3 regions of the Streptomyces sp. NPDC001502 genome follow, and region 2 is predicted to be linked to each of the others. Evidence: riboswitches for the same ligand, from Rfam matches in the RefSeq annotation. Region 2 holds a riboswitch; each other region holds the start of a gene.
The links. Region 2 has a riboswitch for cobalamin ahead of ACFY0D_RS10620 (CoA-acylating methylmalonate-semialdehyde dehydrogenase). Riboswitches for the same ligand answer to the same signal wherever they lie in the genome.
Positions count from the first base shown of each region.

Region 1 (5,013 bases), 180 kb from region 2:
CCAGGGCCCGCGGGGTGCGGTTGCGGCTCATGCTCCACTTCCCGTCCGGCGGCGGCGCTTCGCGGCGCGGGTGATGCCCCAGCCGCCGACGGTCAAGGCCAGCGCGGCGGCGGCGAGCGTGCCGACCCGGGCTCCCGTGGAGGCGAGGGGACCGCCGCCCGAGCCGGAGCCACCGACCGGCCCCGCGCCGCCGTCGCTCTCGCCCGGCGTCACGATGACGGGCGAGCCGTTGCCGCCGGAAGTACCGGCGGAGGTACCGCCGGAAGTACCGGCGGAGGTACCTCCGGACGTGCTGGGGACGGGCTCGGGGGTGGTGCCGCTGAGGTCGCGGGTCAGGAGGCCGAAGGAGATGCCGGTGGCGCCGCCGACCGCCTGGGTGGACGCGCGGAGGTCGGAACCGGGCTGGCCGCCCTTGGCGACGTTGAAGCCGCCGTCGCCGTTCTGCTGGCTTGCCAGGAACGTGCGGGCCCTGGCGATCTGGGCGCCGTACTTGGGCGCGTCCAGCGAGAGCCCCTGGACGGCGAGGGCGGCGGAGTTGACGGAGTTCCCGGAGGCGCCGGGGAAGCCGCCGTCGGGCTCCTGCTGCGCTGCGAGCCAGGCGAGTGCCCTGTCCACCGCAGCCTGGGAATCGGCGTCGGGGAGGAGGTCCACGGTCATGGCGGCCATGGCGGTGGAGTCCACTTCGGGACCGCTGGGCTCGCCGATCAGGCTGACCCAGGCCCCGGAGGGAGTCTGCAGGCTCTTGAGGTACGCGGCGGGCTCGGCCGCGGCGGCCTTCTCACCGGCGCGGACCTGGGCCATGACGCCGAGCGACTGCTTGAAGACGGACGTGGCGTAGGCGTAGTTCCCCTTGGCCGCGCACTCCTGACGGGTCGAGGTCTTCGCCTGGCACGTGATCTTGGCGAGCGCGGCGATCAGGTCCTGGCCGCCGAAGTTCCGCGGATCGCGGCCCACAGCCTCGGCGAGTACGGCCGCCTTGCCGATGGAGCCGCCGTTCGCGTACTTCGTGCCGACGAGGGTCCAGTCGTGGATGCCGCGGTTCTTGCCGTCCTTGCCGCCCTTGTCCATGAAGTCGACGATGTTGCGCAGGGTGGCGTTGTTCTCGCCGGTGGCGGCGAGGGCGTACGCGCCGTCGATGGTCAGGCCGTAATCGGCGAAGCCCGTGCCGGGCTGGCTCTCGTAGAAACGGCCCTGGACCAACCGGGACGGGGCGCTCAGGTACGCGACGCCCTTCTTCGTGTCGGGCCCCTGACCGGCCGGCGGAGTGGTCGGGGGTTCGGTCGGCTTGGCCGTCACTGCGGTGAGATCGCTGCCGGCGCCCGCGAGAGCGGCGGTCGCGGTGGGGTACACCCTTGATTCGGTGTCGTCCTGATCGAAGCCGAATCCGCCCTTGGCGAGCTGGTGCCCGGAGAGCCAGGAGACGCCGGCGTCCGCGAACGCCTCGTCGCCGAGGGCACGCAGAGCCTGCGCTGCCCAGGCGGTGGCGGTCGGGTTGCCGGTCGTCTCGTAGGAGACGGCGGGCCACGCGCCGGTCGCCAGCTGGGACCTCTTCAGGTAGCCGCGGGCCTTCCGGAGCACCGCTTCGTGGCCGCCGGCCCGTTCGAGGGCCAGGGTGATCAGGCCGGTGGCGCCGGCCTCGCTCTCGCACCCCTCGGTTCCGGGCCGGATGAGGACGCTGGTGAATCCGCCGTCCTCGCACTGGAGGACGGTCAGCCGGGCCACGGAGCCGGCCGGGGGCGTCACACCGGCGTTGACCAGAGCGATGACGGCCATGGCCTGGGCGTCGGCCTGCCCCGTCGTACGGAAGTCGCCCTTGGTGAAGCAGCCTTCGACCGTGTCGCCCTCGCCGATGTCGCGGGGGCAGGCGTACTTCACGAGGTCGCCGAGCAGGTCGTGCCCACCGAACGCGCGCGGGTCCTTGCCGGTGGCCTCGGCGACCAGCGCGAGCCGGGCCGCGGCGATGGCCTCCGGGATGCCGTCCTTGCCGGCCGGGTAGGCGTAGGCGTCGGTCTGTGCGGGCGTGGCGAGGAAGTCGGCGACCTTCTTCGCCACCGGGCTCTTGCGGTCGGCCGCCGTGAGGGCGAACACGGCCTCCGTGGTGAGGAAGTGGTTCGGGGTGGTGGAGCCTTCGTCGACGACCCGCTCCCCTTCCGCCAGTATCCCGGTGACCCAGCGGGTGGCCGCGAGTACGTCGACCGATCCGGCGGGCACCTTGGGCGGGACCGTCGGCACGGTCGGGTCGGGGGTGGTGAACCCCCGGATGTCGTCGGGGGAGAAGGACGGCTTGCCCCTGGTGCCGGCGATGTCGGTGGCGCCGTAGACCCAGGCTTCCACATCGCCGGCCTTCGGGGTCCGGGCCATGGCTCCCAGCTGGCTGTAGGACCACTTCCGCTGCCCGGGCGAAGCGGTCCAGTACGACCAGTAGGCCGTGGCCTGCGGGGTGAGGACGCACTCCTCCTTGTCCGGCCTGGGGTACTGCGTACCGGAGTTGAAGGATCCCTTGCCGATGCGGCAGATGAAGGCCGGGCCGTCGTGGACGGTGCCCTCCGTCGTGAAGCCACCGGTGTGCAGCAGCTCGTAGCCGGTCGTCGGCGTGGTGTCGCAGCCACGCTCGACCTTCCCGCCGAAAGGCCCGAAGTCGACCGCGACGACGGCGCCGGTGGTGGCCGTGCACTGCTCGATCGGATCGGCGTTCGCGGACGAGGGAACCGTGAGGAAGGCCACTCCCGCACCGAGCGTCAGGAAGGCCGCGGTCACGAGAGACAGCGATCGCCGCCTCGTCCCCGACTGCCGTTCCGCCTGTTGTTCGGTCCCCACCGCGGCCCTCGTCTCTGCCGGGCGGTTGCGTACGTGGCGATGCGCCCCCGCACGGCACTGTTGCCGTGGAGAGGCTGCGACGACCACACCGCAATCCGCGACGGCGCTCTTCGTACTGTGACCCAGCCCCAGGCATTCCGGCTCACCCGGTCGAACCGGGCCTACGGTTGCGGGTCAGCGCCGGAATTCGACCGGCTTCCCCTGGTACTGAGCAGTTATCAGCCGGAGTGCAACACGGATCCCGACGAAGCGTCAAGGTGGCATGGGTCTCAGCGGACCGGCCCCGGACGGATGCGGTCGGCATCACGGACCGGGTGGCTGGCGGTCCCTTGATCACTCGGGTAGCGTCCAGGGCTGCCACATGGGGGAATCCGGTGCGATGCCGGAGCTGACGCGCAGCGGTGTGGGGGCGGCGAGGGCCGTTTCCGAGCCCGAATGCCCAAACGGCGATGCAGTACAGCAGCCGTACCACGCGTTCCGGACGGCGGCCCCCGACCCTGCCAGGCCGTACGCCCGTACGGTGATCGCGGGGTGCCCGGGAAGGCCGGCGTCCGCCGATTCCAGGAGCAGGCCATGTCCCGTCCCCGTACGTCCCGCCGCCTCGCGCTCACGGTGCCCGCCACGCTCGGCGCCTTCGCCCTCACCGCGCTGCCCGCCTTCGCGACCTCGTCGCCCGCGCAGATCGCCACCTCCAAGACGAACGGCGTCGCCTACCTCAAGTCGCTCCAGGCGGCCGACGGTTCGTACGCCGGCTCCGGCCTTTCCAACGAGTGGGCGTTCAGCACCTTCGCCGCCGCCGGCACCGCGGTCGTCGACGTCGCCCCGGGCGGGGACACGACGAAGAACGCCCGCACCGTCTACCGGAACCTGCTGTCCACGGCGGGCTGGCCGTCGGCCTCCCCGGTGGTCACCGACTACGAGCGCGGCACCCTGAACGCGTACGCCGCCGGCATCGACCCGGCCCGCGTCTCCGCCTCCCGCAACCTCGTGGCGAACATCTACTCCTACTGGCAGACGGCGGAGACGGGCTACTTCGGCTCCTCCGGAAACTTCAACGGCACGGTCTTCGCAGCCCTTTCGCTGGGCGGCGCGAAGACACAGGCGGGCGGCGCCCGCGTTCCGCAGGCGCTCACGGACTCGATGGTCACCCGCATCCGCGCCAACCAGCACGTCGACGGCGGCTGGACCTACAACAAGGCCGAGGGCAACCCCACCGTCCTCAACTCCGCGAGCGACGTCGACATGACCGGCGCCGCGATGGCCGCGCTCTGCGTCTCCGGCGTCCCCAACACCGACGCCGACGTCGTCCAGGCCAAGAACTTCCTCAAGGGCAAGCTCGTCGCCAACTCCGGTGCCTTCAACTCCCTCTACGGGGTCAACACCAGCTCCAACGGCTGGGGGGTCGCCGGCCTGAACGCCTGCGGCATCAACCCGCAGACCGGCGACTTCCTCACCGCCAACGGCAAGACCCCGATCGACTTCCTGATCGCCAACCAGTACAACCCGGCGGGCGGCTTCAAGTACAAGCCGGCCGACACCACCCCGACCGCGTACGCCTCCATCGACGCGCTGCGCGCCGTCGCGGGCGGTGGCTTCACCACGGCCCCGCCCGTCCCGGTCAGCCCCGGCGCCCCGCAGTGGGTCGTCCAGTCCACCTTCACCGCCGGTACCGCCACCAAGCTGGCGCTGACCGTCGACGACGGCGCCGGCAACCTCAAGGTCTGCTCGGTGGCCTTCACCCCGACCGGTACGACCACCACCCTCGGAGACGTCCTGAACGCGGCCACCACCGGGGCGACCCCGTCCGGCTGCGTCACGAGCGTGACCCCCTCGTCGGGCACGGGCACCGTCACGGCCGTCAACGGCAAGGCCAACAGCGGCTCCAACACCTGGAAGGTCAGCGTCGACGGCTCCGCGTTCGCCGGCGCGGTCCGCGACAAGGTCATCAACGTGGGCGACACCATCGCCCTGCGCTGGGGCGTCTGATCACCGAATGCCGGCGGGGCTGCGGACCTTCGGGCCCGCAGCCCCCTTCCGGGCCGGCGTCAGGCCCTAGAAGGACGTCCAGGTGAAGGAGACCTGGTCGCCCGCGTTGAGCTTGAACTGGCAGCCGCCGACCGGGGTCGGGGTGCCGTTCACGGCGATGCTCCAGTACGCCGAGCCGCCGCCGCTGACGTTCTTTATGGTGTCGACGGA
Region 1 is NZ_JBIAVW010000005.1:394,432-399,444, reverse strand. It holds gene ACFY0D_RS11380 (hypothetical protein) at 1-31, opposite strand, end outside; gene ACFY0D_RS11375 (prenyltransferase/squalene oxidase repeat-containing protein) at 28-2,817, opposite strand; cobalamin riboswitch at 2,927-3,064, opposite strand; cobalamin riboswitch at 3,182-3,258, shown strand; gene ACFY0D_RS11370 (hypothetical protein) at 3,391-4,803, shown strand; gene ACFY0D_RS11365 (DUF4430 domain-containing protein) at 4,870-5,013, opposite strand, start outside.
Region 1: it holds a riboswitch for cobalamin, as region 2 does, so the genes downstream of both, ACFY0D_RS11375 (prenyltransferase/squalene oxidase repeat-containing protein) here and ACFY0D_RS10620 (CoA-acylating methylmalonate-semialdehyde dehydrogenase) in region 2, are expected to answer to the same signal.

Region 2 (5,013 bases):
GCCGCCGACGTCGGGGACGAAGCCGATGCCCGTCTCGGGCATGGCCACGCGGGAGCGTTCGGTGACGATCCGCACGGTGCCGTGGGCCGAGATCCCGACGCCGCCGCCCATGACGATGCCGTCCATGAGCGCGACGTACGGCTTGGGGTAGCGGGCGATGCGGGCGTTGAGCCGGTACTCGTCGCGCCAGAAGCCGGCCGAGGCGGTGCCGCCCGTGCGGGCGTCCTCGTAGATCGCGCGGATGTCACCGCCCGCGCACAGGCCGCGTTCACCGGCGCCCTCGATGACGACGGCCGCGACGTCCGGGTCGTGCTGCCAGCCGGCGAGCGCCCCGTCGATGCGGAGCACCATGGAGTGGGTCAGGGCGTTGAGAGCCTTGGGGCGGTTGAGGGTGATGTAGGCGGTGTGGCCCTCGGTCCGCAGGAGCACGTGGTCCTGGTCCTGGTCGTGGGCCCCGGGGGTTCCGTGGTTCATCGCAGGGCCTCCGTGAGCCCGCGGGCGACGATGATGCGCATGACCTCGTTGGTGCCTTCCAGGATCTGGTGGACCCGAAGGTCGCGGACGATCTTCTCGATGCCGTACTCGCTCAAGTAGCCGTAACCCCCGTGGAGTTGGAGGGCCTGGTCGGCGACCGTGTAGCCGGTGTCCGTGGCGAAGCGCTTGGCCATCGCGCACAGCTGCGGGGCCAGCGGGTCACCCCGGTCCAGCGCGTCGGCGGCCTGGCGGACCAGGGCGCGGGCCGCGGCCAGCTCGGTGGCCATGTCCGCGAGCCGGAACTGCAGGGCCTGGGCGTCCAGCAGCCGGGCCCCGAACGCCTCCCGGTCGGCCAGGTGCGCGAGGCTGCGGTCCAGCGCGCTCTGCGCACCGCCCAGCGAGCAGGCGGCGATGCCGAGGCGGCCGCCGTTGAGCCCGTTCATGGCGATGCGGAAACCGTCGCCCTCGGCGCCGAGCCGCCGGTCGGCGCGGACGCGGACCCCGTCGAGGATCACCTGGCGGGTGGGCTGGGCGTTCCAGCCCATCTTGCGCTCGTTCGGGCCGAAGGAGACCCCGGCGTCCGCGCGTTCCACGACGAACGCGGAGACGCCGCCCGCGCCCTCCCCGCCGGTGCGCGCCATGACGATGTAGACCTCGGAGGCGCCGGCGCCGGAGATGAACTGCTTGACCCCGGTCAGCACATAACCGTCGTCCGTGCGCTCGGCCCGGGTGCGCAGCCCGGCCGCGTCGGATCCGGCTCCGGGTTCGGTCAGGCAGTAGCTGCCCAGGGACCGGGCGGAGCACAGGTCGGGGAGCCAGCGGGCCCGCTGGTCCGCGTCCCCGTACCGGTCGACCATCCAGGCGACCATGTTGTGGATGGAGAGGTACCCGGCGATGGAGGGGCAACCGGTGGCGAGGGTCTCGAAGACGAGGACGCCGTCGCTGCGGCTGAGGCCGGAACCGCCGTGCTCCTCGCGGACGTAGACGCCGCCGAGCCCGAGGTCCGCCGCCTTGCGGATCACGTCCAGCGGGAAGTGTTTGTCCTGGTCCCAGGTGACGGCGTACGGGCCGAGCTGCTCCTGGGCGAAGTCGAGGGTGACCTCGGCGAGGGCGAGCTGATCGGGGCTGAGGGTGAGGGTCACCGGGCTCATCCCATCGTCGGGATGGTGAAGCTCGCGCTCTCCTTCGCCCCGGAGGGCCAGCGTGAGGTGACGGTCTTGGTGCGGGTGTAGAAGCGGATCGAGTCGGGGCCGTGCTGGTTCAGGTCGCCGAAGCCGGACCGCTTCCAGCCGCCGAAGGTGTGGTACGCGACGGGGACGGGGATCGGCACGTTGACGCCGACCATGCCGGCGCCCACCCGGCGGGTGAAGTCGCGCGCCGTGTCCCCGTCACGGGTGAAGATCGCGACGCCGTTGCCGTACGGGTGCTCGGTGGGCAGGCGCAGGGCCTCCTCGTAGTCGGTGGCCCGTACGACGGACAGCACCGGGCCGAAGATCTCCTCGCGGTAGATCCGCATCTGCGGGGTCACACGGTCGAAGAGGGTCGCTCCGGCGAAGAACCCGTCCTCGTGCCCGGGCAGGGTGAACCCGCGCCCGTCCACGACGAGTTCGGCGCCCTCGGTGGCTCCGATGCCGACGTAGCGGTTCACCCGGTCGAGGGCGTCCCGGCTGACCAGCGGCCCGAAGTCGGCCTCGGGGTCGTCGGAGCGGCCCACGCGCAGGGTGGCGATGCGCTCCGTCAGCTTGGCCACGAGGGCGTTCGCGGTCTCCTCGCCGACGGGTACGGCGACGGCGATGGCCATGCAGCGCTCGCCCGCGGAGCCGTAGCCGGCGCCGATGAGGGCCTCCACGGCCTGGTCGAGGTCGGCGTCGGGCATCACGATCATGTGGTTCTTGGCGCCGCCGAAGCACTGGGCGCGCTTGCCGTGGGCCGCGGCGGTGGCGTAGATGTGCGCGGCGATCGGAGTGGAGCCGACGAAGCCGAGGGCCTGCACGCGCGGGTCTTCGAGGAGGGTGTCGACGGCCTCCTTGCCGCCGTTGACCACATTGAGCACGCCGGGCGGCAGGCCGGCCTCCAGGAACAGCTCGGCGAGGCGCAGCGGTACGGAGGGGTCGCGCTCGGAGGGCTTCAGGATGAAGGAGTTACCGCAGGCCAGGGCCGGTGCGGCCTGCCACAGGGGGATCATCGCGGGGAAGTTGAAGGGAGTGATCCCGGCGACCACGCCCAGCGGCGAGCGCAGGGAATGCACGTCGATCCCGGTGCCCGCGTTGTCGGTGAACTCGCCCTTGAGCAGGTGCGGGACACCGGCGGCGAACTCGACCACCTCCAGGCCGCGTTGCAGGTCTCCGTGGGCGTCGGCGACGGTCTTGCCGTGCTCGCAGGACAACAGCCGGGCGAGGGAGTCCCGTTCGCCCTCGACCAGCTGGAGGAAGCGCAGCAGCACGCGCGAGCGGCGCTGCGGGTTCCACTGCCCCCAGTCGGCCTGTGCCTCCTCGGCGTTCGCGATGGCGGCCTCGGTGTCGGCCCGCCCCGCGAGCGGGACCCGGGCCTGGACGGCGCCGGTGTTGGGGTCGTACACGTCGGTGAAGAGGCCGGAGGATCCGGTGGTGTGCTTGCCGCCGATGAAATGGGTGAGTTCACGGACCATGGGTGCCTGCTCTCGTCAGGTTGGATCCGGGGATGGCACGGCCGACCGGCGGACGGCACCCGATCGGGTGCGCCGCTGGGGAGGGTCGTGGGACCAGGTCGAAAGAGACGACCTATGAGCGCGCGAAGGTGTGCGTGCGCTCCGCCGGATCACCAGGGTCGTGGGTACAAACCGGTGCCATGCGTGTCTGCTCCATCCTCGTGGACAACACGGAACATCCGCGGCCGGTATCCTGACTCCCGGATCCCCGCGTGCCGCCCGCCTTCCCGACAGACCTCGTCAGTGGCGTGTGGATGGCAGCACACTCCCCGGTCACAGTGGCGGGACCGTGCCGGTTTCTCACCGGCTTCCCTGCACCGCGGACCTTGTGCCCACGAACATATAGTTGGACGTCCTAGTAAGTCCAGAGCCGCCGCCGCGCGGCTTCGGCATCCGGCCGCGCCGCCCGCGGCCCGCCGACCGCGTCCGCTGCCTGACGCCCGCTCAGCCCCGCGCCGGGGCCGGGTTCCTGGTCACCGGGTACGGGATGAAGGTGCTGCTGTTCTCGTCCACGGCCAGCGCCCGCCCGAGCGGCGGCACGGCCCGCTGCGGGCAGTCGAGGCGTTCGCAGAGGCGGCAGCCCATGCCGATGGGCGTGGCGGCCGCCGTGTTGTCGAGGTCGAGCCCGTCGGCGTACACGAGCCGCGAGGCGTGCCGGATCTCGCAGCCGAGCCCGATCGCGAAGGTCTTGCCGGGCTCGCCCCAGCCGCCGCGGTGGCGGGTGACGGCCCGGGCGGTCCACAGGTACCGCTGCCCGTCGGGCATGGCGGCCACCTGGACGTGGATGCGGCCGGGCGCGGCGAAGGCCTCGTACACGTTCCACAGCGGGCAGGTGCCGCCCGCGCGGGAGAAGTGGAATCCGGTCGCCGACTGCCGCTTGGACATGTTCCCGGCCCGGTCCACCCGGACGAAGGAGAAGGGCACCCCGCGCAGCCTGGGCCGCTGCAGGGTGCTCAGCCGGTGGCAGACCGTCTCGTAGCCGATCCCGAAATGGTCGGTGAGCCGCTCGATGTCGTAGCGGAACTCCTCGGCGGCCGCGTGGAAGGCGCGGTACGGGAGGATGAGCGCGCCCGCGAAGTGGTTGGCGATGCCGATCCGCGCGAGGGCGTGGACGGGGGAGCCGGGCGGGAAGTCCTCGGCGGCCAGCCGGTCCAGCTCGTCCCCGTACTCGATCAGCGCCAGCTGGGTGGCCATCCGGAACGCCTGCTGCCCCGGCCGGAGCCGGTTCGACAGGTGCAGCACCCGTGCGGCGGGGTCGTAGTGGTGCAGCCGGTCGGAGTCGGTGGCCGTCCGGATCCCGTGCCGGTCGCAGAGCCGTCGGGTCAGCGCGCGGATGACGTCCCCCGGACGGATGCCGATCTCGGCGGCGAGGCCTTCGGCGGCGAGATCGGTGTCGTGGAGGTAGTTCTGCCGCCGGTAGAAGAACTCGCGGATCTCCTCGTGGGGCGAGCGCGGGCTGTCGGCGGCCGCGTCCCGGCCGTCGGCGGCGTCGGCGAGCCGCTCGGCCAGGAGCTGGCTGCGCCGGCCCAGGTCCAGCAGGACCGAGGCGACGGCGGGCATGCGGGTGGCCAGTTCGGCCAGGTCGGAGGGGGAGACCCGGGCCTGCGCCACCTCGTTCGCCAGCGCCTCGCGCAGGTCGGCGACCAGCCGGCTGGTGTCGCGCTCGGAGAAGAACCCCGGATCCACACCGAAGGCCTCGGTGAGCCGCAGCAGGACCGGAACGGTGAGCGGCCGGGAGTCGTGCTCCATCTGGTTGAGGTAGCTGGGGGAGATGGCGAGCACCCGGGCCAGGTCGGCCTGGGTCATCCGCCGCTCCTCGCGCAGCCGTCGCAGCCGCGCTCCCGCGTACGTCT
Region 2 is NZ_JBIAVW010000005.1:217,032-222,044, reverse strand. It holds gene ACFY0D_RS10630 (enoyl-CoA hydratase/isomerase family protein) at 1-474, opposite strand, end outside; gene ACFY0D_RS10625 (acyl-CoA dehydrogenase family protein) at 471-1,625, opposite strand; gene ACFY0D_RS10620 (CoA-acylating methylmalonate-semialdehyde dehydrogenase) at 1,622-3,121, opposite strand; cobalamin riboswitch at 3,326-3,512, opposite strand; gene ACFY0D_RS10615 (short-chain fatty acyl-CoA regulator family protein) at 3,605-5,013, opposite strand, start outside.

Region 3 (5,013 bases), on a different contig from region 2:
TCGTTGGTGACCTCGATGATCTCGGTGCACAGGTTCGAGGAGTGCACGACCGTGCCCGGCTCGGCGGTCTGGTTCGCCGTGCGGTTGGAGGCGTCCTTGAAGGTCATCCAGCCCTGGCCGGTCTGCGCGAGGGTGCGCATCATCCGGCCGTACAGGTCGCGGGCGGGCATGGTCTTGCGGGCCAGGCCGTCCGCCTCGGCCTTGCGGTAGGCGGCGTCGAACGCGTCGCCCCACAGGTCGACCAGCTCGGGCACGTCGGCCGGGGAGAACAGCGACCAGTCGGCGTCGGCGTTCACGCGGCGCATGAACTCGTCCGGCACCCAGTGGGCGAGGTTCAGGTTGTGCGTACGGCGCTGGTCCTCACCGGTGTTGTCGCGGAGCTCCAGGAACTCCTCGATGTCCGCGTGCCAGGTCTCCAGGTAGACGGCGGCGGCGCCCTTGCGGCGGCCACCCTGGTTCACGGCGGCGACGGAGGCGTCGAGGGTCTTCAGGAACGGCACGATGCCGTTGGAGTGGCCGTTGGTGCCACGGATCAGCGAACCGCGGGCGCGGATACGGGAGTACGAGAGGCCGATGCCGCCGGCGTGCTTGGAGAGGCGGGCGACCTGGTGGTAGCGGTCGTAGATCGAGTCGAGCTCGTCCAGCGGGGAGTCCAGCAGGTAGCAGGAGGACATCTGCGGGTGCCGGGTGCCGGAGTTGAAGAGCGTGGGGGAGGACGGCAGGTAGTCCAGGCGGCTCATCAGCCGGTACAGCGAGGCCACTTCCTCCACGGCCTGGACGCTGTCGTCGGCGGCCAGACCGCAGGCCACGCGCAGCATGAAGTACTGCGGGGTCTCGATGACCTGACGGGTGATCGGGTGGCGCAGCAGGTAGCGGCTGTGCAGGGTGCGCAGGCCGAAGAAGCCGAAGCGGTCGTCGGCGCCCTCGGCGAGGGTCAGTTCGACGAGCGAGTCGAGCCGGCCCGCGTGGGTGCGGACGAACTCGGCCGTGCGGTCGGCGATGAGGCCCTCGCGGTGGCCGACCTCGACGGAGGCCGAGAAGGAGGTGGAGCCCTGGCTCGCGGCCTCGTCGCGCACGGCCAGCGTCAGCAGACGGGCGGCGAGCCGGGAGTAGGCCGGGTCCTCGGAGATCAGACCGGCGGCGGCCTCCGTGGCCAGCCCGCGCAGTTCGGCGTCGTCGGCGGCGGAGCTGCGGCCGCGCAGCGCGGAGGCCGCGACCCGGCCGGGGTCGGTGTCGGGGAGGTCCGCCGTAAGTTCGGTGAGGGTACGCAGCAGCGTGGCCCCCGGGCCCTCGGTGTTGTCGCCAGAAGTGGACTCGGCGCGCGGTGCGGAAGGCGCGATGGTCACGGCGGGAGCTCTCCCTCGCTCGGCCCGGTCATCGGCGGGGCGGGGCGCGAGCGGGCGCATGCGGGCGCGACGAGAACGCGTACCCCTCATGGCGTCCACCGGCCCAACCGCGAGGCCCGGACGAATCGGCATCCGGTTCGGTCGAGCCGGATGCGCTGTCGGCAGGTCATCGGACTTGGCGTCCGGTAGCCGGACACTTCATACCGTTGCGGGACAGTTCCGGATTCGCACCGGATTCCCCTGCGGCGACAGCAGGCATGAGCATACATGTGGGGGCGGCCCTGTGCGGTAACCCCCACATGTAGTGTCGGCGTGGCTACAGCTTGAGCCGGTAAGTGAGGAGTGTCAGGCCCTCGATCGGCGCCCAGTCCCGCTCCGGAGTGCGTACGAAGCCCAGGCGCGCGTAGATCCGGTGGGCGCCGGCCATGCTGCGCTGGGTGGAGAGAACCAGGCCGGTCACGCCCTCCAGGGCCCGCGCCCGCTCGACGCAGGCCCGCACCAGAGCCTCGCCGGCGCCCTGGCCGCGCGCCTCGTGGGCCACCGCGAGCATCCGGAACTCCGCCTCGTCGGGGGCCGCGATGTCGGCGAGCGGACTGCCCGGAGCGGCGAAGGTCACACCGCCGAGCACCCGCCCGTCCCGTTCGGCGACCAGCACTTCGGCCCGGGCGGCCCGGCCGGCCACGTCGCGCAGCACGTTCAGGTACGCGTCGTCCTCGTTGAAGTCCAGATGCCCGTCGGCGAGGTAGGCCTGCGCCGTGATCTCACCCAGCTCCTCGAAGTCGGCGGGCACCGCCGTTCTGATCACCATGTCCATGCGGTCGAGTGTGCAGGACGGTCCCGGCGGCGGCGCTGTCGTCGGAGACCGCACCGTCGAGCAAGGTGAGCGAGGCAGGACCGTGATCGCCGACCGCCCCCACACGCTGACCGAGGAGTTCGAAGAACTCGCAGGGCGCTGAGTGACGGCAGCCACGCAATGATCGTCCAGTGGCTCACACGGATCTGCGTGCAGCACCACCCCGAGCTCTGGCGCTGAACAGCGCGAAGGCCCCGCCGGAAGCGTCCGGCGGGGCCTTCGGTCGGTGCGGGCTCAGCAGCAGCGGAAGCCCTCGCGGGGGTCCGCCTCGCGGGCGTCCGTACGGGCGCGTTCGAAGGCGCGGCGGGTCAGGACCTCCGCGTCCGGGTCGTGGGAGCGGGAGTGGGCCACGTACCGGTCGTACGCGGCCTCCCCCGAGAACTCCCGTACGTAGAACCGGGCCCTGGCCAGCACGCTCCGTACGGTGCTCACGCCACCGGCTCCTTGACGTGTCCGCCGCCCGCCTCCGGACCCGCCGCGGCGAGCTCCGCCCGCTCCTCGGCGGTCGCGATCAGTCCGGCCGGGGCGACGATCTTCGACTCGGTCCACGGGGTCTCGGAGAGGGTCGCCGACCCCGGGTCGCGGACGGCCTTGAGGCAGGTCCGGGCCGCGTCCGCGAGGACCACGATGATCAGGACCGCGAAGAAGGCGCACAGGACGCCGTCGACCGTGGCGTTGGTGACCACGGTGTGCATGTCGTCCATGTTCTTCGCCGGAGCCAGGACCTTGTCGGCGTCGATTCCGGCCTGGTATTTGTCGCGCTGGGCGAAGAAGCCGACCTTTACGTCCTCGGAGAAGATCTTCTGGTAGCTCGCGGTGAGGGTCACCGTGGCGTCCCAGACCAGTGGAACGCCCGTCACCCAGGCCCACTTGAGCCGGCCCGACTTGATCAGCAGCGTGGTGCAGACGGCCAGTGCGACCGCGGCGAGCAGCTGGTTGGCGATGCCGAAGAGCGGGAAGAGCTGGTTGATGCCGCCGAGCGGGTCCTTGATGCCGACCCACAGGAAGTAGCCCCAGCCGCCGACGACGATCGCGCTCGCGAACCACACGCCGGGCTTCCAGCTGACGTCCTTGAAGGACTTGTGCACGTTGCCGAGGGTGTCCTGGAGCATGAACCGGCCCACGCGGGTGCCCGCGTCGAGCGTCGTCAGGATGAAGAGCGCCTCGAACATGATGGCGAAGTGGTACCAGAAGGCCTTCATGCCGGCGCCGCCGACCACGGCGGAGAAGATCTCCGACATTCCGAGTGCGAAGGTCGGTGCGCCACCCGTGCGCGAGAGCAGACTGGCTTCCTCGACGTCCTTCGCGGCCTGGGCGAGCGCCTCGGGGGAGATGGCGAAGCCGAAGTTGGTCACCGCCTGGGAGGCGGACTCGACCGTGGTGCCGATGACCCCGCCGGGGGAGTTGACCGCGAAGAAGAGCCCGGGCTCGATGATGCAGGCCGCGATGATCGCCATGACGGCGACGAAGGACTCGGTCAGCATGGCGCCGTAGCCGATCATGCGGACCTGGGTCTCCTTCTGGATCATCTTCGGGGTGGTTCCCGAGGAGACCAGGGCGTGGAAGCCGGAGAGCGCGCCACAGGCGATGGTGATGAAGACGAAGGGGAACATCGACCCGGCGAAGACCGGTCCGTCGCCGCTCGCCGCGAAGTCGGTGACCGAGGGCATCTTCAGGGTGGGCATCGCGATGACCACGCCGATGGCGAGGAGCGCGATGGTGCCGACCTTCATGAAGGTGGAGAGGTAGTCGCGCGGGGCGAGCAGCATCCACACCGGCAGCACCGATGCCAGGAAGCCGTACACCACCATCCAGATGACCAGCGTCTCCTTCTCCAGGGTGAAGGTGCCCGCGAAGGAGGACTCGGCGACCCAGCCGCCCGCGACGATGGCGAGCAGCAGCAGCGCGACGCCGATGACGGAGACCTCGGTGACCCGGCCCGGCCGAAGGACGCGCAGGTAGAAGCCCATGAAGACGGCGATCGGGATGGTCATGCCGATGGAGAAGACGCCCCAGGGCGAGTGCGCCAGGGCGTTGACGATGACCAGGGCCAGCACCGCCAGCAGGATGATCATGATGGCGAACACGGCGATCAGGGCGGCGGCCCCGCCGACGGGGCCGATCTCGTCCCGGGCCATCTGGCCGAGCGAACGCCCGTCGCGGCGGGTGGAGAAGAAGAGCGTGACCATGTCCTGGACGGCCCCGGCGAAGATGACGCCGGCGACGATCCAGATGGTGCCCGGCAGATAGCCCATCTGCGCGGCGAGCACGGGTCCGACGAGCGGGCCGGCGCCGGCCACGGCCGCGAAGTGGTGGCCGAAGAGGACCCGGCGGTCGGTGGGGTGGAAGTCGACACCGTTGTCAAGGCGTTCGGCGGGGGTGGCCCGGGTGGCGTCCACCTTCAGCACGCGGTCCGCGATGAAGCGTGCGTAGAAGCGGTAGGCGATCGCGTACGAGCCCAGGGCGGCGGCGAGCAGCCAGGCGGCGGAGATCTCCTCGCCGCGCGAGAGCGCCAGCACGCCCCAGCCGATGGCGCCGACGAGTCCGACGAGCACCCACGCGGCGATGGACCTCGGAGAAGGCGAGTCCGGCGTGCTGCCCGGACTCGCCGCGTCCCGTTCTGTCCCTGTTGCTTCCGGTTCAGGCATGACCTCGTCCCCTCGTCGATCATCTGCGTAAGCAGGCGGAATCTACGGGGGATTGCCTGGTGAACGTAAGACCCCGTCCGCATTCCGGTCGTGGAATTGCGGTACGCGGAGCGGGGGGACGGGTGTCAGGCGGCCGGGCGCTTGAGCCTGGCGACGAACTTGTACC
Region 3 is NZ_JBIAVW010000004.1:177,176-182,188, forward strand. It holds gene ACFY0D_RS08055 (ribonucleoside-diphosphate reductase subunit alpha) at 1-1,346, opposite strand, end outside; cobalamin riboswitch at 1,489-1,618, opposite strand; gene ACFY0D_RS08060 (GNAT family N-acetyltransferase) at 1,663-2,160, opposite strand; gene ACFY0D_RS08065 (hypothetical protein) at 2,159-2,302, shown strand; gene ACFY0D_RS08070 (CstA-like transporter-associated (seleno)protein) at 2,434-2,631, opposite strand; gene ACFY0D_RS08075 (carbon starvation CstA family protein) at 2,628-4,847, opposite strand; gene ACFY0D_RS08080 (GntR family transcriptional regulator) at 4,973-5,013, opposite strand, start outside.
Region 3: it holds a riboswitch for cobalamin, as region 2 does, so the genes downstream of both, ACFY0D_RS08055 (ribonucleoside-diphosphate reductase subunit alpha) here and ACFY0D_RS10620 (CoA-acylating methylmalonate-semialdehyde dehydrogenase) in region 2, are expected to answer to the same signal.